2 regions of the Streptomyces violaceoruber genome follow, and region 1 is predicted to be linked to the other one. Evidence: riboswitches for the same ligand, from Rfam matches in the RefSeq annotation. Region 1 holds a riboswitch; the other holds the start of a gene.
The links. Region 1 has a riboswitch for thiamine pyrophosphate ahead of R2E43_RS10420 (thiamine ABC transporter substrate-binding protein). Riboswitches for the same ligand answer to the same signal wherever they lie in the genome.

Region 1 (10,801 bases):
CGGCGCCCTGCTGAGGCAGGCGAGTGACCCCCACCCCCCGGCCCCGACGGACGGCACCACACAGACGCTGGACGCCGCTCCCCCGGCCCCGGCCCCAGCCCCGGCGGACGCCACCTCGCAAACACCGGACGCCACCCCCGCCGCACACCCCGAGCCAACCCCCCGCCCCCACAACACCACCGCCCTCCCCTGGGGCATCGCCGTGCTCACCGCGGGCCTCACCGTCGAGACCTACACCGGCAACGCGGCCGGCGCCCCCGCCCCCGGCACCGCCCCCTCCGCCGGCGTCCTGATCGGCTGGGCCCTCACCGCCCTGGGTCTCGCCCTGGCCGGCCCCGGCCTCACCCACCTGTGCGGCCGTCTGCTCCAGGCGGCCCGGCCCGGTGCCCTGCGCCTTCTGGCCGGCCGCGTCCTCATGGAGGAGGCGCAGCGTGTCGGCCGCCCCCTCGGCGTCGTGGCCGCCGTCGCCGCCGCGGCCTACGTGGCCACGACGGTGTACGACGGGGACGGCCCGGCCTTCGGCCCGCTCACTACCCTGGGCGCCCTCCTGGTGGCCGGCTGCACGGTGGCCACCCTGCTCACCGCGGCCGTAGAGGCCAGGGACGCCAGGGCCGACACCACGGACGCCCTGCTGCGACTCGGCGCGCCCCCGGCGACCCTGCGCGCCGCCGCCGCGGTACGCGCCGCCGCCCTGCTCGTCCTGTTCGGTCCGCTGGTCCTGATCGTCGCGGTGCTGGCGGCGCTGCCGCTGGACCACTGACCGGCGGAAACTTTTTCGAGAAAGTCCGCGCGACGGCGATGAGTTCCGGGGCCGCCGCGCGTCTGTCTCTTCGAACGGCACGGCATACGAACCGGGAGAGGCCCCATGTACCAGCAGATGATCTTCGTGAACCTGGCCACCAACGACCTCGACGCCGCGAAGAAGTTCTTCGCCGGACTGGGATGGGAGCTCAACGCGCAGTTCAGCGACGACAGCACCGCCTCGTTCCCGGTGAGCGACACCATCGTCGTGATGGTGCACACGCCCCAGAAGTACCGCGAGTTCACCAAGAAGGAGATCGCGGACTCGGCGAAGACCAGCGAGGTGCTGATCGCGCTGAGCGCCGAGAGCCGCGAGAAGGTCGACGAGCTGGTGGAGAAGGCGGTCGCGGCCGGCGGCTCGGTCTCCGGCGAGACCCAGGACCACGGCTTCATGTACGGCCGGGCCTTCGACGACGTCGACGGCCACACCTTCGAGGTCGTCTGGATGGACCCGGCGGCGGTCCAGGGCTGATCCGGACGCGTGCCTAGCATGGGCGGGTGGATCAGACACCCGATCAGACACCCGCCCAGCGCAGGGCCCGATCACCGCACGGGTCGCCGTCCCTGTCCCAGTTCCAGTCCCACCACGCCTCCCACGACCGGGAGATCGAGAGCCTCGACGAGTTCGACCGCGTCGTCTCGTCGCCCGGCTCCCTCGCCCATCACCGCGTCCAGGCCGTCGACCTGACGGACCGCACGGACGCCCTGCTGGCCGCCGACCCCACGGGCGCCGTCTTCCTCGGCTGCCCGATGGAGCCCGGCGCCGCCGCCGGGGTGCGCGCCGCCGGAGCCCTGGTCTTCCCGCCGATACCGGGCCTCCCCTTCGACCCCTACCGGGGGCGGGTCTACTCCCCCGACGAGCTCTACGCCCGCCTCGGCGAGGGCTACGAGGCGACGCCGGACGCCCTGGCCTACGACTGGTTCCAGCAGACCAGGGCCGACGGCGACGTCTTCGCCTCCATGCTGCGCGCGATCCATGACGACGCCGTCTCGGACGCGCTGGACGAACTCGTCGTCGGCAGCCGGGTGGTGGGCGTCATGGGCGGCCACGCCATGGCCCGCGGCACGACGGAGTACGCGGGCGCCGCCCGGCTGGGCCGTGAGCTGACCCGCGCCGGGCTCACGGTGGCCACGGGCGGCGGTCCGGGCGCGATGGAGGCGGCGAACCTCGGTGCGTACGCCGCCCCGTTCGACGACCGGATGCTGGACGAGGCCCTGATGCTGCTCGCCAAGGTGCCGTCGTTCGCGCCGTCGATCGCCGACTGGGCCCGGTCCGCGTTCGAGGTGCGCGAGCGCTGGCCCGGCGGCGGCGCCTCGATCGGCATCCCGACCTGGTTCTACGGCCACGAGCCGCCCAACGCCTTCGCCGCGCACATCGCGAAGTACTTCGCCAACGCCACCCGCGAGGACGGCCTGCTGGCCCGCTCCACGGCGGGCGTGGTGTTCCTGCCGGGTGCGGCCGGCACCTTGCAGGAGATCTTCGACAACGCGACGCCGAACTACTACGAGTCGCGCGGCGAGCCCACTCCCATGGTGCTCGTGGACCGCCGGCACTGGACCGAGACCCTGCCGGCGTGGCCGCTGCTGCGGTCGCTCGCGAAGGGGCGGACGATGGAGTCCCGAATCGCCCTTGTTGACCGGATCGACGAGGCTCCCGAGGCACTGAAACGCGTCGGCGGTTAATAAGACGGCAAAGTCAACGCCCCCGGCAGGCATATGCGTTGACACTTCTTACGCCCCGCTTATAGACCAGTGAGGCTCATGGGTGTGCTGATGCCGCGTCATCGAGCGTCGGCACCCTCTTCACCCCCCGCATCCGCGCTCCCGTAAAGGACAAACGTGGCAGTCCTGTCCATAATCAGCCGCACGGCATCGCGCCGCGGCGTCCGCGCCCTCGGCGTCGTCGCCGCCTCCGCGGCCCTGGCGCTCAGCGCCTCAGGCAACGCCCTCGCCTGCAACATCAGCGAGTTCTCCGCCGAAGCCAAGTGCGACGGCGACAACGGTGTCATCACCGTCACCGACGTGGACCCGGCCGGCATCCCGGCCACCGTCACCGTCTACCTCAAGGACGGCGACAAGCAGGTCGGCCAGCAGACGGTCAAGGGCTCCAAGGACGGCACCACCGTCTCCTTCCCCGTGGACTGGCAGCCGAACACGACGTACCGCGTCCACGTGAAGGCCGACAGGTACGTCGACGAGGACATCCAGCCGGACGTCACCACCCCGTCGACGGCGTGCAAGACCGAGGACACCCCGACTCCGACCCCGTCGGAGAGCTCGTCGACCCCGTCCGACGAGACGGAGTCCCCGGCGCCCGAGCCGTCCACGTCGGCCCCCGCGCCGTCGCAGTCGGAGAGCACCGCCCCGGCGGCCGTGCCGAACGACAACGCCCCGTCCCCGGCGGCCGGTGACTCCAACCTCGCCGAGACCGGTGCCAACTCCAACACCGGCATGATCGCCGGTATCGCGGCGGCGCTGGTCGTCGTCGGTGGCGGCGCCGTCTTCTTCGGCCTGCGCCGTCGCGGAGCGAACAGCAACAGCTGACGCCCGCGCCGACCCGTTCACGGCGGTGGCCCGTCCCGTTCCGGGGCGGGCCACCGTCGTGTCAGCCGAACGTCGCCTTCTCCAGCCAGAGTTCGAGCAGCTTGCGGTCGCCGAGCACCTCGAGTCCCGGGGCGTCCGGCGACAGCCGGCCGTAGAAGGCCAGCAGCACGTCCGTGAGCGGGCCGCGCAACGCCACCGTGGCCTTCTCGTGCCCGCGGCGCCAGGTGATGCCGTCGTCGGGCAGCTCGACGATCCACTCGGCGTTCAGCTCGGCTGCGGTGTCGGTCGCGTGCAGGTGGAGGCTGCTGCCGGGGGCCCGCAGTTCGTTCGCCGCGGCGCCGGGCAGGGCCCGCTGCACGAACCGCACGATGTCCAGCCACTCGTCGATCGCGTCGGCCGCCACCTCGGGCGCGACCGCCCGGTGGGGCAGGCCCGCCGCGAGTGCCGCGTCGGCGCCGTGGACGACGAGTTCGTGGGTCATCCGCCGCGCCCAGAACCCCGCCGTGCCGACTCCGGCCCACGACCACGCGCGCGCGTCCGGACCGGCCTCCCGCAGCGCGCCGACGACGACCTCGCCGGACTCCGCCAGCCACGCGTCCAGCGCCGCCGCGTCCCCGCTCGCCGCGGGCCCCCCGGCCCCGGGCGCCCGGTCCACCGGCACGTCCTGCTCGGCGCGGGTACCGACGATCAGCCCCGTCCAGCGCAGGGCCCGGCCCACGTGCCGCACCAGATCCTCCAGGGTCCAGTCCGGGCAGGTCGGCACGGTGGCGGTCAGCTCCGCACCGGAGGTGACCACGGCCCGGAGCCTGCCCACCTGGTGAACGATTTCTTCGCAGTACCGGTCGTGTGCGAGGAGTGTCATGCCGTCACCCTACGAGCGCAACGATCACTCCGGAACGCCTGATCCACCGAGCACGACGACGTCCGCCGCGTCGAACTCCACGCCGACCGCGGCCCCGACCTCCGGCGCCGCCCGCAGCGCGCAGGCCGCCTCAAGACGGGGCGCGTCCTCGGGCTGGAGGTGCACGGCGACGTGCGTGCCGCGGAAGGTGCGGGCCGTGACCGTGCAGCGCAGGCCCTCGTCGGCGGGGACGACCCGGACGCCGGCCGGCCGCACGAGCACCGTACGCGTGCCCTGCGGGGCGTCCTCGGGGACCGGCACCTTGCCCCACGGGGTGTCCGCGGCCTGTCCGGCGACGGACGCCTCGGCCACGTTCTCGAAGCCGAGGAAGCGGGCCACGAACGCGTCCGCCGGCCGCTGCCACACCTCCAGGGGCGTTCCCGACTGGGCGATCCGCCCGTCCCGCATCACCACGACCCGGTCGGCGAGCGCGAACGCCTCGCCCTGGTCGTGCGTCACCGCGAGCACCGTGGTGCCCAGCCGCCCGAACAGCTCGCGCAGTTCGACCACGAGGCGCTCCCGCAGTGAACGGTCCAGCTGGCCGAGCGGCTCGTCCAGCATCAGCAGCCGTGGCCGGGGCGCGAGCGCGCGGGCCAGGGCCACCCGCTGCTGCTCCCCGCCGGAGAGCGCGGCGACGGACCGGCGGGCGGCGCCCGGCAGTCCGACCAGTTGCAGCAACTCCGCCACCCGGGCCTGCTGCTCGGCCCGGGACGCGCCGCGCATCCGCGGCCCGAAGGCGATGTTCCCGGCCACGTCCCGCTGCGGGAACAGCTGGTGGTCCTGGAACATCAGCCCGACCTCGCGCCTGTGTGCGGGCACCCCGGACTGGTCCCGGCCGTCCAGCGTCACCCGCCCGGCGTCCAGCGGCTGGAGCCCGGCGACGGCCCGCAGCAGCGTCGACTTGCCGCTGCCGCTGGGCCCGAGCACGCACACCACCTCGTGCTCGGCGACCCCCAGGCCGACGTCGTCGAGTACGGCCCGCCCGCCGAAGCGGACGGTCGCGCCTTCCAGGCTCAACAGGCTGGGCGGCATGTCTAGAACTCCCCGCTCCGGTCGGTCCGCAGCCGCTCCAGCACCACCAGGGCCACGGCGCACACCAGCATCAGAATCGTCGAAAGGGCCATCGCCTGGCCGTAGTTCATGTCCCCGGGCCGGCCCAGCAGGCGCGCCACGGCGACCGGCAGCGTCGGGTTGTCGGGCCGTGCGATGAAGACGGTGGCGCCGAACTCCCCCAGCGACACCGCGAAGGCGAACCCGGCCGCCACCAGCAGCGCCCGCCGCACCATCGGCAGGTCCACCTCGCGCCAGACCCGCCACGGCGAGGCGCCCAGCACCGCGGCCGCCTCCCGCAGCCGTCCGTCCACCGCCCGCAGCACCGGCAGCATGGTCCGTACGACGAAGGGGACGCCCACCAGCGCCTGGGCGAGCGGCACCAGGATCCAGGAGGACCTGAGGTCCAGCGGCGGTTCGTCCAGCGCGATCAGGAACCCGAACCCGACCGTCACGGCCGACACCCCGAGCGGCAGCATCAGCAGCGCGTCGAACCCGCGCACGAAACGGCCCGCGTCGCGCCGGGTGAGCGCGGTCGCGGCCAGCGCGCCGATCACCACGGCGATGGCGGTGGCGGCGACGACGTACTGGAGGGAGTTGCCGATCGCCTCGATCGGCGGGACGAGGAAGGCGCCGCCGTCCTCGCGGGTCAGCGCCCGGTAGTAGCCGAAGCCGGACGCCCCCAGCGACCGCTGGACCAGTACCGCCAGCGGCAGCACCAGCAGGACGGCGATGACGCCCAGGACGCCGGCGAGCAGCGCCCACTGTCCGGCTCCACGCGGCCGGCGCACGGTCGTGGCCGCGTCCACGAGCCGCAGAGCCGTCTCCCGCCGCCGCACGGTCCAGGCGTGCACGGCGAGGACGGCGACGACCGCCGCGAACTGGATCAGCGTCAGGACGGCGGCCGTGGACAGGTCGAAGACCTGCGAGGTCTGGCGGTAGATCTCCACCTCCAGGGTGGAGAAGGTGGGCCCGCCGAGGATCTGGACGACGCCGAAGGAGGTGAAGGTGAACAGGAAGACCATCAGCGCGGCGGCGGCCACGGCGGGCGCCAGCGCGGGCAGTGTGACCTGCCGCCAGGCCCTCAGCCGCGAGGCGCCGAGCATCCGGGCGGCCTCCTCCTGCCGCGGGTCGAGCTGCGCCCACAGACCGCCGACGGTGCGGACGACGACGGCGTAGTTGAAGAAGACGTGCGCGAGCAGGATCGCCCACACCGTGGTGTCCAGGCGCAGACCCCACAGCTCGTCGAACAGCCCGCCGCGCCCCACCAGCGCCAGGAACGCCGTACCGACGACGACCGTCGGCAGCACGAACGGCACGGTCACCACGGCCCGCAGGACCTGTTTGCCGGGGAAGTCGAAGCGGGCGAAGACGTACGCGCCGGGCAGCGCGACGAGCAGCGTGAGCCCGGTCGACGCCAGCGCCTGCCAGGTGGTGAACCACAGCACGTGCCGCACGTCGGACTGTGCGAGCACGTCCCCGATCCGGCCGAGCTGCCACACCCCGTCGGTCTTCAGTCCACGGGCGACGATGGCGGCGACGGGGTAGGCGAAGAACACCGCGAAGAACGCGACGGGCACGGCCATGAGGCCGAGCCGGGCCGCGCTCCCGCGCACGGCCCGCGCCCGCTTGCCTGCTCGAGTCACTTCAGTACGAGCGAGGTCCACGACTTGACCCACTGGTCGCGGTTGTCGGCGATCTTCGCCGGGTCGAGGGTCTGCGGGTCCTTCGCCCGCGGCCCGAACTTCGAGAACACCTCGGGGACCTGCGCGCCCTCCCGCACCGGGTAGACGAACATGTTCAGCGGCATGTCCTCCTGGAAGGACTTGCTCAGCAGGAAGTCGAGGAGCGCCTTGCCGCCCTCGGGGTTCTTCGCGTTGCTGAGCAGGCCCGCGTACTCGACCTGCCGGAAGCAGGTGCCGTCGGCGACGCCCGTGGGGGCGGTGTCCGGCTGCGGATCGGCGTAGACGACCTCGACGGGCGGGGAGGAGGCGTAGGACACGACGAGCGGACGGTCGCCCTTGGCCTTCTTGCCGCCGGCCGAGCCGGAGAACTCCTCGTTGTACGCCTGCTCCCAGCTGTCGACGACCTTGACGCCGTTCGACTTGAGCTTCTTCCAGTAGCCCTCCCAGCCCTCGTCGCCGTACTTGGCGGCGGTGCCGAGCAGGAAGCCGAGGCCGGGCGAGGAGCTGCCCGCGTTCTCGGTGACGAGCAGGTCCTTGTACTCGGGCTTGACCAGGTCGTCGAGGGTCCTGGGCGGGGTCAGCCCGTGCTCGCGGAAGTACGCCTTGTCGTAGTTGACGCAGATGTCGCCGGTGTCGACGGGCGTGACCCGGTGCTTTTCCCGGTCGGCCCGGTACTCGGGCAGGACGAGGTCGGAGCCCTTCGCCTCGTACGACTGGAACAGCCCGTTGTCGAGGGCACGGGAGAGCAGGGTGTTGTCGACGCCGAAGAAGACGTCGCCCTGCGGGTTGTCCTTGGTGAGGATGGCCTTGTTGACGGCCTGTCCGGCGTCGCCGTCCTCCAGGACCTTGACCTTGTAGCCGGAGTTCTTCTCGAAGGCGGCGATCACGTCCTTCGACACGGCCCACGAATCGTGGCTGACCAGCGTCACGGTCCTGGAGCCGCCGGAGCCGCTGCCGTCGCCGCCGTCGTCGGACGACCCGCAGGCGGCCAGCGTGCCGACCATGCCGAGCCCGACGGCCAGGACACCGGCCTTCGTGGTGATGCCCTTCCTGGTGGTGCCCCTCTTGGTGATGCCCCTCTTGGTGATGCTCACTGAATTCCTCCTGGGTGACCAGGAGAAGACGCGGCCCCGCCCGGAACCCCTGGCGAGGGTCCCGGGCAGGGCGCAACAGCTCGAGTGGTGACCGATCTCCCTACCCAGAATGACCTGGGCCAGGTTCGGAGGGTCTGCGGCCGGTGCCGCACTCTCAGCGCTGTGGCGCTCCCCTGTCGGAATATGAAGATGTGACTGTGCTGATGTACTTCCGCCGGTCAGGTTACCGCTCGCTCGCGGCGAGCTGACCACACGCCCCGTCGATCTCCTGCCCACGGGTGTCCCGGATCGTCACCGGCACACCGTGCGCCGCGATCGCCTCCACGAACGCCTTCTCGTCCTCGGGCCGGGACGCGGTCCACTTGGAGCCGGGCGTCGGGTTGAGCGGGATCAGGTTGACGTGCACGGGCCTGCCCCTGAGCAGCCGCCCGAGCCGGTCGCCGCGCCAGGCCTGGTCGTTGATGTCGCGGATCAGGGCGTACTCGATGGACAGCCGGCGCCCGGACTTCGCCGCGTACTCGAACCCGGCGTCCAGCACCTCGCGCACCTTCCACCGCGTGTTGACGGGGACGAGGGTGTCGCGCAGCTCGTCGTCGGGGGCGTGCAGCGAGATGGCGAGGCGACACTTGAAGCCCTCGCCGGTGAAGCGGTGGATCGCGGGGACGAGACCGACCGTGGAGACGGTGATGCCCCGCTGGGAGAGCCCCAGCCCGTCGGGCTCGGGGTCGGTGAGTCGGCGGATGGCGCCCACGACCCGGTTGTAGTTGGCGAGGGGCTCGCCCATGCCCATGAACACGATGTTGCTGAGCCGCGCGGGGCCTCCCGGGACCTCGCCGTCCCTGAGCGCCCGCATGCCGTCCACGATCTGGTGCACGATCTCGGCGGTCGACAGGTTGCGGTCCAGGCCGGCCTGGCCGGTGGCGCAGAACGGGCAGTTCATCCCGCAGCCCGCCTGGGAGCTGATGCACATGGTCACCCGGTCCGGGTAGCGCATGAGCACCGACTCGACGAGCGTCCCGTCGAACAGCTTCCACAGCGTCTTGCGCGTGGTCCCCTGGTCGGTCGACAGGTGGCGCACGACCGTCATCAGCTCGGGCAGCAACGCTTCCCGCAGCCCCTCGCGCGAACCGGCGGGGATGTCGGTCCACTGCTCGGGGGCGTGCGCGTACCGCGCGAAGTAGTGCTGCGAGAGCTGCTTCGCACGGAACGGCTTCTCACCGATCGCGGCGACAGCCTCCTTGCGCTCGGCAGGCGTGAGGTCGGCAAGGTGCCGCGGCGGCTTCTTGACTCCGCGCGGCGCGACGAATGTGAGTTCTCCGGGCTTAGGCATGACGTTCCCAGTGTCGCAGATCGACTCGGGTGCCCCTGCGGGGCGCCGGTTTCCGGTCGGGGCGGCGGTTTCCGGTCGGGGCGGCGGTTTCCGGTCGGGGCGGCGGTTTCCGGTCGGGGCGGCGGTTTCCGGTCGGGGCGGCGGTTTCCGGTCGGGGCGGCGATTTCGCCCTTTCGCTACCCGCCCCAGGTCATACGCGGAATCATGGCTCCGCATGGCACCTAGGGACGGGGGCAAGGGTGACCGATCACGCCCAGCAGTTCTTCATCAGCTACGCGGGCACCGACCGGGCCTGGGCCGAGTGGGTCGGCTGGCACCTGGAGCAGGCCGGCCACCGGGTCATCCTGGACGTCTGGGACTGGCGCACGGGGGACAACCTGGTCCAGCGCATGGACGAGGCGCTCGAACGCGCCGACGCGGTGATCGCCCTGTTCTCCACGTCCTACTTCGAGGACGAACGCTGGACCACCGAGGAGTGGACCGCCGCCGTCGCCCACCGCGACCGCCTCATCCCCCTCGCTCTGGAACCCCTCACCACCAGTGACCTTCCCCGCGTTCTGGCCGCCAAGCTGCGCAAGAACCTGCACGGTCTGGATGAATCCGCGGCCCTGACCGCCCTGCGCGAGGCGGTCAACAGCGGCAGCCGTCCCTCCGTTCCCCCGCCCTTTCCCGGCACCGTCCCGGCAGCGGGCGCCCTCCCGGCCGCGGCCCCCGTCCCCGCAGCGGGCCGGAACAGGCCACGCCTGCCCGGGAGCGCCGAGCAGCCCCGGGTGTGGAGCGTGCGACGGCGCAACCCCGACTTCGCCGGCCGCGAGACGGAGATCGCCCGCCTGCGGGAAAGCCTCATGCAGGAGAGCAAGGCCGTACCCCAGGCCCTGCACGGTATGGGCGGGGTCGGCAAGACCCAGCTCGCCCTGGAATACGCCCACCGCTTCGCCGACCAGTACGACGTGGTGTGGTGGATCGACGCCGAACAACCCGACGAGATCCCCGTCCACTACACCGAACTCGCCCACCGCCTGGGGCTCGCCAAGCCCGACGCCGGCGCCGAGGCCAACGCCCGCGCGCTGCTCTCCCACCTCGACACCCTCGACCGCTGGCTGCTCATCCTCGACAACGCCGAAGACCCCGCCCAGGTCGAGCCCTGGCTCGCCCAAGGCCCCGGCCACACCCTGATCACCTCACGCAACCCGAACTGGGCCGGCACCGCCCGCGCCACACCCCTGAACGTCTTCACCCGCACCGACTCCCTCACCTATCTGCAGGGCCGGGTCGGCGGCATGGACGACGAGCAGGCCGACACCCTCGCGGCGGACCTCGGCGACCTCCCGCTCGCCCTCGCCCAGGCCGCCGGCGTCATCGCCAACGGCGGCGTGAGCCTGGGCCTCTACCACCA
Region 2 (10,801 bases), 3.8 Mb from region 1:
GGCATCAAGCTCGGCCCGTCCACCACGGCCGAGGAGGCGCTGCAGTACATCGAGCGGCTGGACCCGGAGCGCGAGCCCGGGCGGCTGACCTTCATCGTCCGGATGGGCGCGGACAAGATCCGCGACAAGCTCCCGGAGCTGGTGGAGAAGGTCACCGCCTCCGGCGCCACCGTCGCCTGGATCACCGACCCGATGCACGGCAACACCTACGAGGCGGCCTCCGGTCACAAGACCCGCCGCTTCGACGACGTGCTCGACGAGGTCAAGGGCTTCTTCGAGGTGCACAAGTCGCTCGGCACCCACCCGGGCGGCATCCACGTGGAACTGACCGGCGACGACGTCACCGAGTGCGTGGGCGGCGGCGACGAGATCTTCGTGGACGACCTGCACCAGCGCTACGAGACGGCCTGCGACCCGCGGCTCAACCGCAGCCAGTCGCTCGACCTGGCGTTCCTGGTGGCGGAGATGTACCGGGACCAGTGACGGTCCGACCCCGCGGGCATGATCGCGGGGCGGTGAAATGGGGCGCGGGTCACACGGGATCCGCGCCCCTCGCACTTTTGCCGACCTTGCGCCATGGGTAAGGTTAGGTTTGCCTCACCGACCAGTCGGGCCCTCCGGTCGTCGGTACGGCACGACCTTGTACCCCGCCCGGGAGGTGAACCGCGTGTTCGTCTGCAGCTGCTTCGGTGTCACCGAGGAACAGGTGAAGAGCCACGCGGAGGCCGGTGCGTGCACGCCCCGGCAGATCGCCTCCGCCTGCAAGGCGGGCACCGACTGCGGCGGCTGCGTACGCCGCATCCAGGCCCTGCTCGGGCGCGGCGCCTGCCCCCGCCGGCAGCTGGCCGACCAGGGCGCCCCGGTCCTCGCGGAGCTTCCCGAGGCGGCCTAGCCCCGTATGTCCGGCTCTAGAGGGAGCCCGGTCCCGACGGGTCCGGCTGGGTCTGCTCGATGACCGTCGACAGGTACAGCGACTCGCCCAGCTTCTCGATCAGGTCGAGCTGGGTCTCCAGGTAGTCGATGTGGTGCTCCTCGTCGGCGAGGATCGCCTCGAAGACGTTGGCCGACGTGATGTCGTGCTTGGCCCGCATCACCTCGATGCCCCGGCGCAGCCGGTCGATCGCCTCCAGCTCGACCTCCCGGTCGGCCTGGAACATCTCGGTCACGCTCTGGCCGACCCGCACGTGGAAGAGCCGCTGGTAGTTCGGCAGGCCGTCCAGGAGCAGGATGCGGTCGGTCAGCACCTCGGCGTGGCGCATCTCGTCGAAGGACTCCGCGCGCGTGTACTTCGCGAGCTTGGTCCAGCCCTTGTGGTCCTGCAGCTTCGCGTGCAGGAAGTACTGGTTGATGGCCGTGAGCTCGGCGGTCAGCTGCTCATTGAGGAACTCGATGACTTCCGGGTCGCCCTGCATCGCTTGACGCTCCTTCGAACGGGAACAGGCGTGTTGCGCGGCATGATTGCACCGGCGTCGAAGATCGTCCAGTAAGTCTAGACTTAGTGAGTAAGTGCAGGCTTAGTCGGTTTAGTCGGTATTGCGGGCTTTCGCCCGAATGTAAGTGGGGTGGGTCAGGGGCATCGGTCCGGGTCTGTCAGGATGGAGGCATGGGTCAGCCGGTGGAACACGGATCGGGAGAAGACGGTTCGCAAGGAGCGTCATGGTCCGAGCTCCCGCCCGGCCAGCGGCTGCAGCGCGGCTGGCCCGTCACGCACTACGGACCGGTTCCCAAGTTCCGCCCCGAGCGCTGGGAGTTCCGGGTCTTCGGCGCCACCACCGACGACGAGAAGCACGGCTGGACCCACGACGAGTTCGGCGCCCTGCCCTACACCACGGTCGTCGCCGACCTGCACTGCGTCACGAAGTTCAGCATGCTCGGCGCCGAGTGGGGCGGCGTCCCGGCCACCACGATCCTGGAGCTGGCCCCGCCCGCGCCCGCCGTCACCCACGTGATGGTGTGGGCCGAGTACGGCTTCAGCTCCAACCTCAGGCTGTCCGACTTCGCCGCCGAGCGCACCCTCTTCGCCACCCACAAGGACGGCGAGCTGCTCACCGCCGAGCACGGCTTCCCGGTGCGGCTGGTGGTGCCCCACCTGTACGCCTGGAAGGGCCCGAAGTGGGTGCGCGGCATCGAGTACATGACCGCCGACCGGCGCGGCTTCTGGGAGGAGCGCGGGTACCACAACATCGGCGACCCCTGGCGGGAGCAGCGCTACTCCTACCAGGAGGAGCCGGGGGACGGCCCCGAGCCGTGACCCGCCGTACGGCCCGCGCGGGTCAGCCGTCGCGGGCCCTCGCGGATCAGCCGTCGCGCAGCTTCTTCAGCCGCGCCACGTCCGCCGCGTGCCCCTCCTTGCCGCCGGGCGTCTCGATGACCAGCGGCACGCCGTCGGTCGCCGGGTGCGTCATCAGCGCGCGGAACGGATCCTCGCCGATGTGACCGGCGCCGATGTTCTCGTGCCGGTCCTTGTGCGCGCCGGCCACGTCCTTGGAGTCGTTGGCGTGGATCAGCCGCAGCCGGCCCTCGCCGACGGTGTCCACCAGCAGGTCGAGCGTCTGGTGCATGCCGGACGGTCCGGTCAGGTCGTGGCCGGCCGCGAAGATGTGGCAGGTGTCCAGGCACACGCCCAGCTTCGGGTGGGCGTCCAGCGCCTCGAAGTACGGCCCGAAGTCCCAGGTCCGCGAGCACAGGGAGGCGCCCTGCCCCGCCGTCGACTCCAGCAGCAGGTACGGGTCGTCGTCGTGGGTCAGCTCGTCGAGCAGCGGCAGCATGTGCTCGCGCACCTGCTTCAGCGCCACCGGCCTCTCCCGTCCGCCGGTCGCGCTCCCGGTGTGCACCACCACGCCGAGTGCCCCGATGGCGCGCCCGCGGCGCAGTGAGTGCCGCAGCGACTCGACCGACCGCTCCACGGTCGCCTCGGTGTGCGAGCCGAAGTTGATCAGGTACGGCGCGTGCACGTACGCCGGGACCGACCCGGCCGCGCAGGCCTCGCGGAAGGCCTCGTCCTGCTTCGGGTTGCCGGCCGGGGTGGCCCAGCCGCGCGGGTTGGCGACGAAGACCTGCACGGCCTCCGCCTTCAGCTCGCGGGCGTAGGACAGGCCGACGGAGTGCAGCCCGCCGGCCACGGGGACGTGGCCGCCGACGGGATTGCGCGGCAGGGAAGAGGAGGAGGATGCGGTGCTCATGTCGGCACCAAGGATGCCAGGACGTGTGGACGGACCCCGGACCAGGGTAGGACCGCGCTGGTGTACCGGCGCACCGGCGCTGCCGCCGTCAAGAGGCCCTGCCTCCCCGCCCGCCACCGCAGGCCCCGACCGGCCGCTTGCCGCGCGCGGCGGCCGGTCCGGCGTCCGGCGCCGGGGCCGGGGCCGGATCAGCGAATCGTGATGGTGACCGTCGACCCCTCGGGAGCCGTGTCCCCGCCGTCCACGGACTGCTTCTTCACGGTGTCGCCGAACAGCCCGAGCAGACCGCGGTCCTCGTCCACTTCGAAGCCCGCGTCCTCGAGCTTCTGCTTGGCGTCGTCCACGCTGTCCCCGACCACGTCCGGGACCTCGATCATCCGGGGCCCCTTGGACACCGTGAGCGTCACCGTGTCCCCCTCGGCGGCCCGGCCGCCCGGCTCCGGCGTCTGCCGGGCCACCCGGCCGCTGTCGTACTCCGAGTTCACCCGCTCGTCGGCGGTCTTCACCTTCAGGCCGGCCCCCTCCAGCTCGGCCCGCGCCTCGTCCAGGTCGTCGCCCGTGACGTCCGGGACGTCGACCGGGCTGCCCTTGCTGACGACCAGGGCGACCGCGGAGCCCGCGCGCACCGTGGTGCCCGACCCGGGCTTGGTGGAGATCACGAAGCCCCTGGCCACCTCGTCGCTGAACGCCCGGGTCACCATGCCCGGCTCCAGCCCCTCGTCCTCGAGCAGCGTGCGGGCCTTGTCCAGCTTGTAGCCCGTCACGTCCGGCAGCTTCACGGTGTCGGGGCCGTCGGAGACCGTGAGGGACACGGAGTCGTTCTTCCGGATGCGGTCGCCCACCCCGGGGTCGGTGCTGATGACCTTGCCGCGCTCCACGGTGTCGCTGTAGGCGTGCCGCACCTTGCCGACGTCGAGACCGGCGTCGTCCAGCCGGTCCCGGGCCTGCGCCTCGGTCTTGGACAGCAGCGGCGGCACCTTGGTGAACTGGCCGGAGTTGATGTACCAGACGCCCGTGCCGATCCCCAACACCAGCAGGACGGCCACGACGATCGTCAGCGGCCCGCGGCGCAGGCGCAGCCGCCGGGACGGGGAGGGGGCCGGCGGGGGAGCGGCCAGCCGGCTGGTGCGGTTGACCCCGTCCGCGCCGAACCCGCCGTCCGAGGCGAAGCGGCCGTCCGGGCCGGCGGACCCGTCGTCCTCGTTGACGGGCAGCGGCCGGGGCATCGTCAGCGCGCGCGGGATCACGCTCGTGCGGTCCTCGGCGTTGTCGTGCTCCGCGGCGAGCGCCTGCGGCGGCACCGCGTCCAGCTGGGCCGCGCTCAGCGACTCACGCGCCTCGCGGGCCCGCGCGAGCAGCGCCACGGCGTCGTGCGGCCGGATCTCCGGGTTCCGCGCGGTCGCCGCGGCCACCAGCTCGTCCAGCTCGTACGCCAGCTCCGGCACGGCGGCCGAGGGCGGCGGCACGTCCTCGTGGAGGTGCTTGTAGAGCACCGCCGCGGGGGAGTCCCCGTCGTGCGGCTTGGCGCCGGTCAGCATCTCGTACAGCACGACACCGCACGCGTACACGTCGACCCTGGGGTCGGCGGTGCCGTGCTCGATCTGCTCGGGCGCCAGGTAGGAGACGGTGCCGAGGACGGCGCCGGTGGTGCTGGTCACGGTGTCCACGGCCCGGACCAGGCCGAAGTCGGCGACCTTGACCCGGCCGTCGTCACCTATCAGCACGTTCTCCGGCTTCATGTCCCGGTGCACGAACCCCGCCCGGTGCGCGGCGCCGAGCGCGGCGAGGACCGGCTCCAGGATGTCCAGCGCCGCCCGCGGCCTGAGCGCCCCGCGCTCGCGCAGCACGTCCCGCAGGGTGCAGCCCGCGATGTACTCCATCGCCAGGTAGACGTACGCCCCCTCGGCCCCCTGGTCGAAGACCTGGACGACATTGGGGTGGTCGAGCCGGGCCACCGACTTGGCCTCGCGGATGAACCGCTCGACGAAGGTGGCGTCGGTCGCGAGCGTCGGGTGCATCACCTTCAGCGCGAGCACGCGGTCCAGGCGGGTGTCCACGGCCCGGTAGACCGTGGCCATCCCGCCGACCGCGATCCGCGCCTCGACGCGGTACCGGCCGTCGAGCACCTGCCCGACGAGAGGGTCCTGAAGGGTCGTGTCCACGCAGGTGAGTGTACGAGCCGCCACCGACACCCCGCGCCGCCGAGCGGAATGGGACCGGTACTGCAGCGCACCTGTGACGTACGCAACGCACCCAGCTGCGGGCAGTCGTGTCGCTGGGGCGGCACGGGTGGGCGCAGCGGCACCCCGCAACGCCGGGTCGCGCACTCCCCAGCCCCAGCACCGGTCCGCTAGAAGGCAGGCCGCTCCGGGTCCAGCACCGCCAGGCCCTCCGCAGGAGACGACGCCTCGGCGAAATGCCGCCGCGGAATCCGCCCGGCCCGCCGAGCCAACCGCCCCGCCTCCACCCCCGCCCGCATCGCCGCAGCCATCAGCACCGGCTCCTGCGCCCGCGTCACCGCCGAGGCCAGCATCACACCCGCGCACCCCAGCTCCATCGCCAGCGCCACGTCCGACGCCGTACCGGCCCCGGCGTCCAGGATCACCGGTACGCGCGCGTGCTCCACGATCAGCTGGAAGTTGTGCGGGTTGCGGATCCCGAGGCCTGACCCGATCGGCGAGCCCAGCGGCATGATCGCCGCGCACCCGGCGTCCTCCAGCTTCCGCGCGAGCACCGGGTCGTCGTTGGTGTACGGCAGCACGGTGAACCCGTCGTCCACCAGCGTCTCCGCCGCGTCCAGCAGCTCGACCGGGTCCGGCAGCAGGGTGCGCTCGTCCGCGATGACCTCCAGCTTGACCAGGTCCGTGCCGAGCGCCTCGCGCGCGAGGCGGGCCGTGAGCACCGCCTCCCCGGCGGTGAAGCAGCCGGCCGTGTTCGGCAGCACCCGGATGCCGAGCCGCTCCAGCACGGACAGCACGGAGCCGTGCACCGAGGCGTTCACCCGCCGCATCGCGACGGTCGTCAGCTCCGTCCCGGAGGCCACCAGCGCGCGCTCCAGCACGTCCAGGCTGGGCGCCCCGCCCGTACCCATGATCAGGCGGGACGCGTACGTCGTACCGCCGAGGACGAAGGGATCGTCGGCCATGGTCAGCCTCCTTGGACGGCGGTGAGGATCTCGACACGGTCACCGTCGGCCAGGGCGGTGGCGGACCACCGCGCGCGCGGGACGACGGTCTCGTTCAGGGCGGCGGCCACTCCGGACGGGGCCGCGGTGAGCGTGCCCACCAGCGCGTCCAGGGCGGTGCCGGGAGCCACCTCGCGCGGCTCGCCGTTGACGGAGATGTTCATGCGGGCTGCTCCGAGCGTGCGGGGACGGCGCTGAAGCGCCTCGGGCCGAAGGGGCGGGCCACGTCCGGCAGCTCCCCGCCGGTCAGGGCCTCCGCCATGACGTCGCCGGTGACGGGGGTGAGCAGGACGCCGTTGCGGTAGTGACCGGTGGCCAGCAGCAGGCCGTCCAGAGCGGTCGGGCCGAGCAGCGGGGCGTTGTCCGGGGAGCCGGGACGCAGACCCGCGCGGGTCTCCGTCAGAGGCAGCTCCGTGATGCCGGGCACCAGCTCGTGGGCGTCGCGCAGCAGTTCGTAGACGCCGCCCGCGGTGACCGTCGTGTCCCAGCCCAGCTCCTCGCTGGTGGCGCCGACGACCAGCTCGCCGCTCTCCCGGGGCACCAGGTAGACGTGGTTGCCGCGCACCACGGCGCGCACGGTCCGGTTCAGCAGCGGCCCCGGCGTCCGCGGCATGGTCAGCCGCAGTACCTGCCCCTTCACCGGCCGCACGGGCGGCAGCACGGCCTCCGGCACGCCCCCGAGCCGCCCGCTCAGGCTGCCCCCGGCCAGCACCACCTGCCCGGCCTCCAGGGCGGTGCCGTCGGCGCCGACGACGCCCGTGGCCCGGTCCCCGCGCCCGACGGTGAGCCGCTCGGCCCACACGCGGTGGAAGACCACACCCGCGTGTTCGCAGGCGGCGACCAGCGCGCGGGCGAGGCGGCGGGGGTCGATCTGGTGGTCGCCGTCCACCCGGAGCCCCCCGCGCACGCCCGGCGCGAGCATCGGCTCCAGGCGTCGGCACTCGCGCCCCGACAGCCACTCGGACTCCAGGCCGGAGCGCTGCTGGAGCGCGTGCAGTTCGCGCAGGTGGGCGCGGTCGTCGGCGTCCAGCGCGACGGCGAGTGTGCCGCACCGCCGGTAACCGAGGTCGTGGCCGGTCAGCTCGGTCAGCTCGGCCGCGAACTCCGGGTAGCGGCGGGCCGAGGCGAGGTTCAGCGCGAGCAGCGTCTCCTCGCCGTAGTGCAGCTCCGTGACGGCGGCCAGCATCCCGGCCGCCACCTGGGCCGCCCCGCCGCCCGGCTCGGGGTCCACGAGGGCGGTGACCAGCCCGCGCCGCGCGGCCCGCCAGGCGGTGACGAGCCCGATGATCCCGCCGCCGACGACGAGAACGTCGGGCGTACGGGACGTACGAGGTGTGTGCGGAGGCGTGTGTGATGGAGACGACATGGGCGTCCAGCCCCTCCCTTCGCCGGCATGACCCGGATCAGGTTCGTACGGTCGGAGGCCGCCAGCCTCCCTCTCAGCCCGGTGCGTCCGGGCTCCCGCGAGTGCCTTGCTCCGGCCACCCTAGCCCGCCGGGCGGCGCCCCTGTAAGGGAGCCTCCCGGGGCCGGGGGCGTCGCCGGGCAGCCCGCGGGGTGCGGGCACCGACCGGCGAAACGCCGGGTGTCTATGGTGATCGGGTGAGCGAGCAGACGCGGGAACGAGAACAGCGGGACCGACGCGAACGGGGACGGCGGCCGGCGGCGGACGCGGAGCGCCGTGTGGTCGTGGTGGGCGCCGGGATGGCGGGCGTGCAGACCGCGGTCGCCCTGCGGGAACAGGGCTTCACCGGCCCGGTGACCCTGATCGGTGCGGAGCCGCACCAGCCGTACGACCGCCCCCCGCTGTCCAAGGCCGTCCTGCTCGGCACCGCCGAGGGCTCCGCCTTCGACGTCGACTTCGAGGCCCTCGGCATCACCCTGCGGCTGGGCTGCGAGGCCCTGGGCGTGCGCCCCGCGGAGCACGTCCTGGACACCTCCGAGGGGCCCGTGCCCTACGACGTCCTCGTTCTGGCGACCGGCGCCGAACCGGTGCGGCTCCCCGGCGCGGAGGGCGTGCCCGGCGTGCACCTGCTGCGCACCCTGGACGACGCGGAACGGTTGCGGCCGGTACTCGCCCGGCAGCACGACGTCGTGGTCGTCGGCGCGGGCTGGATCGGCGCCGAGTTCGCCACCGCCGCGCGCGAGGCGGGCTGCGCGGTGACCGTGGTGGAGGCCGCCGACCGGCCGCTGGCCGACGCGCTGCCCGCCGAGGTCGCCGCGCCGATGACCGCCTGGTACGCCGACGCCGGCGCCGAACTGCGCACCCGCGCACGTGTGGAGCGCGTCGAGTCCGGCGGCCCCGGTGAGTCCGGCCGGGTCGTCCTCGACGACGGCACCCGGCTGGCCGCGGGCGCGGTCGTCGTCGGCATCGGCGCCCGCCCGGCCACCGGCTGGCTGGCCGGGTCCGGCATCGCCCTCGGCGCGCACGGCGAGGTGCTGGCCGACGACCTCCTGCGCACGTCCGCGCCGGACGTCCACGCGGTCGGCGACTGCGCCTCCTTCCCCTCTGCCCGCTACGGCGAGCGGCTGCTGGTGCACCACTGGGACAACGCCCTCCAGGGCCCGCGCACGGTCGCCGCCGACATCGTCGGCGCCCCGGGCGGCGAGACCCCGGCGGCCTACGACCCGGTGCCCTACTTCTGGTCCGAGCAGTTCGGCCGCTTCGTCCAGTACGCCGGTCACCACACCGCCGCCGACACCACCCTGTGGCGCGGCGAGCCCGCGAGCCCGGCGTGGACAGTCTGCTGGCTGCGCGAGGGCCGCCTGGTCGCCCTGCTCGCGGTGGGCCGCCCCCGCGACCTGGCGCAGGGCAGGCGCCTGATCCAGGCGGGCACGCCGATGGACCCGGACCTGCTGGCCGACCCGGCGAAGCCGTTGAAGGCGGCGACGGCGGCCACGGCGTAGCCAGGTTTCCGACTGTCAGTGCCAGGTGGCAGGCTGGAGGCGTGACCGAGATTGACGCAAAGACCGATGCTCTCGTGCCCGCCTGGCTCACCGTTCCCGACATCGCCGAGATGCTCGGCGTCGAGGTGACCCGGGTACGCCAGCTGATCAAGGAGGGCCAGCTCATCGCCGTACGCCGCGGTGAGAACCGCGCGCTGCACATCCCCGCGGCCTTCATCGACGAGGACAAGGTCGTCAAGGGCCTGGTCGGGACCCTGACGCTGCTGCGGGACGACGGCTTCACGGACGAGGAGATGCTGGAGTGGCTCTTCACGCCCGACCCGAGCCTGCCCGGCACCCCCGCCCAGGCACTGAGTGAGAACCGCGGTACGGAGGTGAAGCGCCGCGCCCAGGCGCTCGCCGTCTGACCCGCACCGCCGATCCGCCACACCGCCCGGCGTGCGGCCACGCACGCCGGGCGCCGTGCCAGTACGCCACCATGGCGGGGTCCGTCGTGGGCCCACGCCACCACCGCGGGGTCCGTCCTGGGCCCACGCCACCGAACGACCGGGGGACACCCGCATGCCCGACACCGCCCCGACCGCCGCCCGCGCCCGGCTCGCCGACGCCCGGCTCTACCTGTGCACGGACGCCCGCCGGAGCCAGGGCGACCTGCCCGAGTTCCTGGACGCCGTGCTCGCCGGCGGCGTCGACATCGTGCAGCTGCGGGACAAGGGAATGGAGGCGGCGGAGGAACTGGAGCACCTGGCGGTCTTCGCCGACGCCTGCGCCCGCCACGGAAAGCTCCTCGCGGTCAACGACCGCGCGGACGTCGCGCACGCGGCCCGCGCCGACGTGCTCCACCTCGGCCAGGGCGACCTGCCGGTGCCCGCCGCCCGCGCGATCCTCGGCGACGACGTGCTGATCGGCCGCTCCACGCACGCCGAGTCCGAGGCCGCCGCGGCCGCGGCCCAGGAGGGTGTGGACTACTTCTGCACCGGCCCGTGCTGGCCGACCCCCACCAAGCCCGGCCGCCACGCACCCGGCCTCGACCTGGTCCGCCGCACGGCGGCGCTGGATACCGACCGCCCCTGGTTCGCGATCGGCGGCATCGACCTCGGCAACCTGGACGAGGTGCTGGAGGCGGGCGCCCGGCGCGTGGTCGTCGTGCGCGCGATCACCGCCGCCGAGGACCCGGGCGCGGCGGCGGCCGAGTTCGCCCGGCGGCTGCGGCAGGCTCCGGCACACGGGTAGCCGCACCTCGCCACCGACGTCGTCGCAGGCCGTCGTCTGCGGCGGGCAGGTGTCCAAAGGGTGGACAACAACTCGACAATGTGGACAAAAGTCCCGCATCCGGTTGGGTGACCGCCGCACCCTGGCTAACCTGCCCATATGGCCCTCGGAACCGCAAGCACGAGGACGGATCGCGCCCGCACGGTGCGTGACATCCTCGCCACCGGCAAGACGACGTACTCGTTCGAGTTCTCGGCGCCGAAGACGCCCAAGGGCGAGAGGAACCTCTGGAGCGCGCTGCGGCGGGTCGAGGCCGT

Region 2: it holds a riboswitch for thiamine pyrophosphate, as region 1 does, so the genes downstream of both, thiO (glycine oxidase ThiO) here and R2E43_RS10420 (thiamine ABC transporter substrate-binding protein) in region 1, are expected to answer to the same signal.

The regions. Positions count from the first base shown of each region.
Region 1 is NZ_CP137734.1:2,421,625-2,432,425, forward strand. It holds gene R2E43_RS10385 (hypothetical protein) at 1-760, shown strand, start outside; gene R2E43_RS10390 (VOC family protein) at 866-1,273, shown strand; gene R2E43_RS10395 (LOG family protein) at 1,300-2,484, shown strand; gene R2E43_RS10400 (LAETG motif-containing sortase-dependent surface protein) at 2,641-3,345, shown strand; gene R2E43_RS10405 (maleylpyruvate isomerase family mycothiol-dependent enzyme) at 3,407-4,207, opposite strand; gene R2E43_RS10410 (ABC transporter ATP-binding protein) at 4,232-5,278, opposite strand; gene R2E43_RS10415 (ABC transporter permease) at 5,281-6,963, opposite strand; gene R2E43_RS10420 (thiamine ABC transporter substrate-binding protein) at 6,939-7,985, opposite strand; TPP riboswitch at 8,155-8,260, opposite strand; gene rlmN (23S rRNA (adenine(2503)-C(2))-methyltransferase RlmN) at 8,299-9,405, opposite strand; gene fxsT (FxSxx-COOH system tetratricopeptide repeat protein) at 9,645-10,801, shown strand, end outside.
Region 2 is NZ_CP137734.1:6,222,068-6,232,868, forward strand. It holds gene R2E43_RS27785 (class II 3-deoxy-7-phosphoheptulonate synthase) at 1-483, shown strand, start outside; gene R2E43_RS27790 ((2Fe-2S)-binding protein) at 659-892, shown strand; gene bfr (bacterioferritin) at 909-1,412, opposite strand; gene R2E43_RS27800 (sulfite oxidase-like oxidoreductase) at 1,604-2,251, shown strand; gene R2E43_RS27805 (deoxyribonuclease IV) at 2,298-3,182, opposite strand; gene pknB (Stk1 family PASTA domain-containing Ser/Thr kinase) at 3,371-5,344, opposite strand; gene R2E43_RS27815 (thiazole synthase) at 5,533-6,327, opposite strand; gene thiS (sulfur carrier protein ThiS) at 6,330-6,530, opposite strand; gene thiO (glycine oxidase ThiO) at 6,527-7,732, opposite strand; TPP riboswitch at 7,730-7,841, opposite strand; gene R2E43_RS27830 (NAD(P)/FAD-dependent oxidoreductase) at 7,968-9,272, shown strand; gene R2E43_RS27835 (Rv2175c family DNA-binding protein) at 9,314-9,679, shown strand; gene thiE (thiamine phosphate synthase) at 9,834-10,505, shown strand; gene metF (methylenetetrahydrofolate reductase [NAD(P)H]) at 10,644-10,801, shown strand, end outside.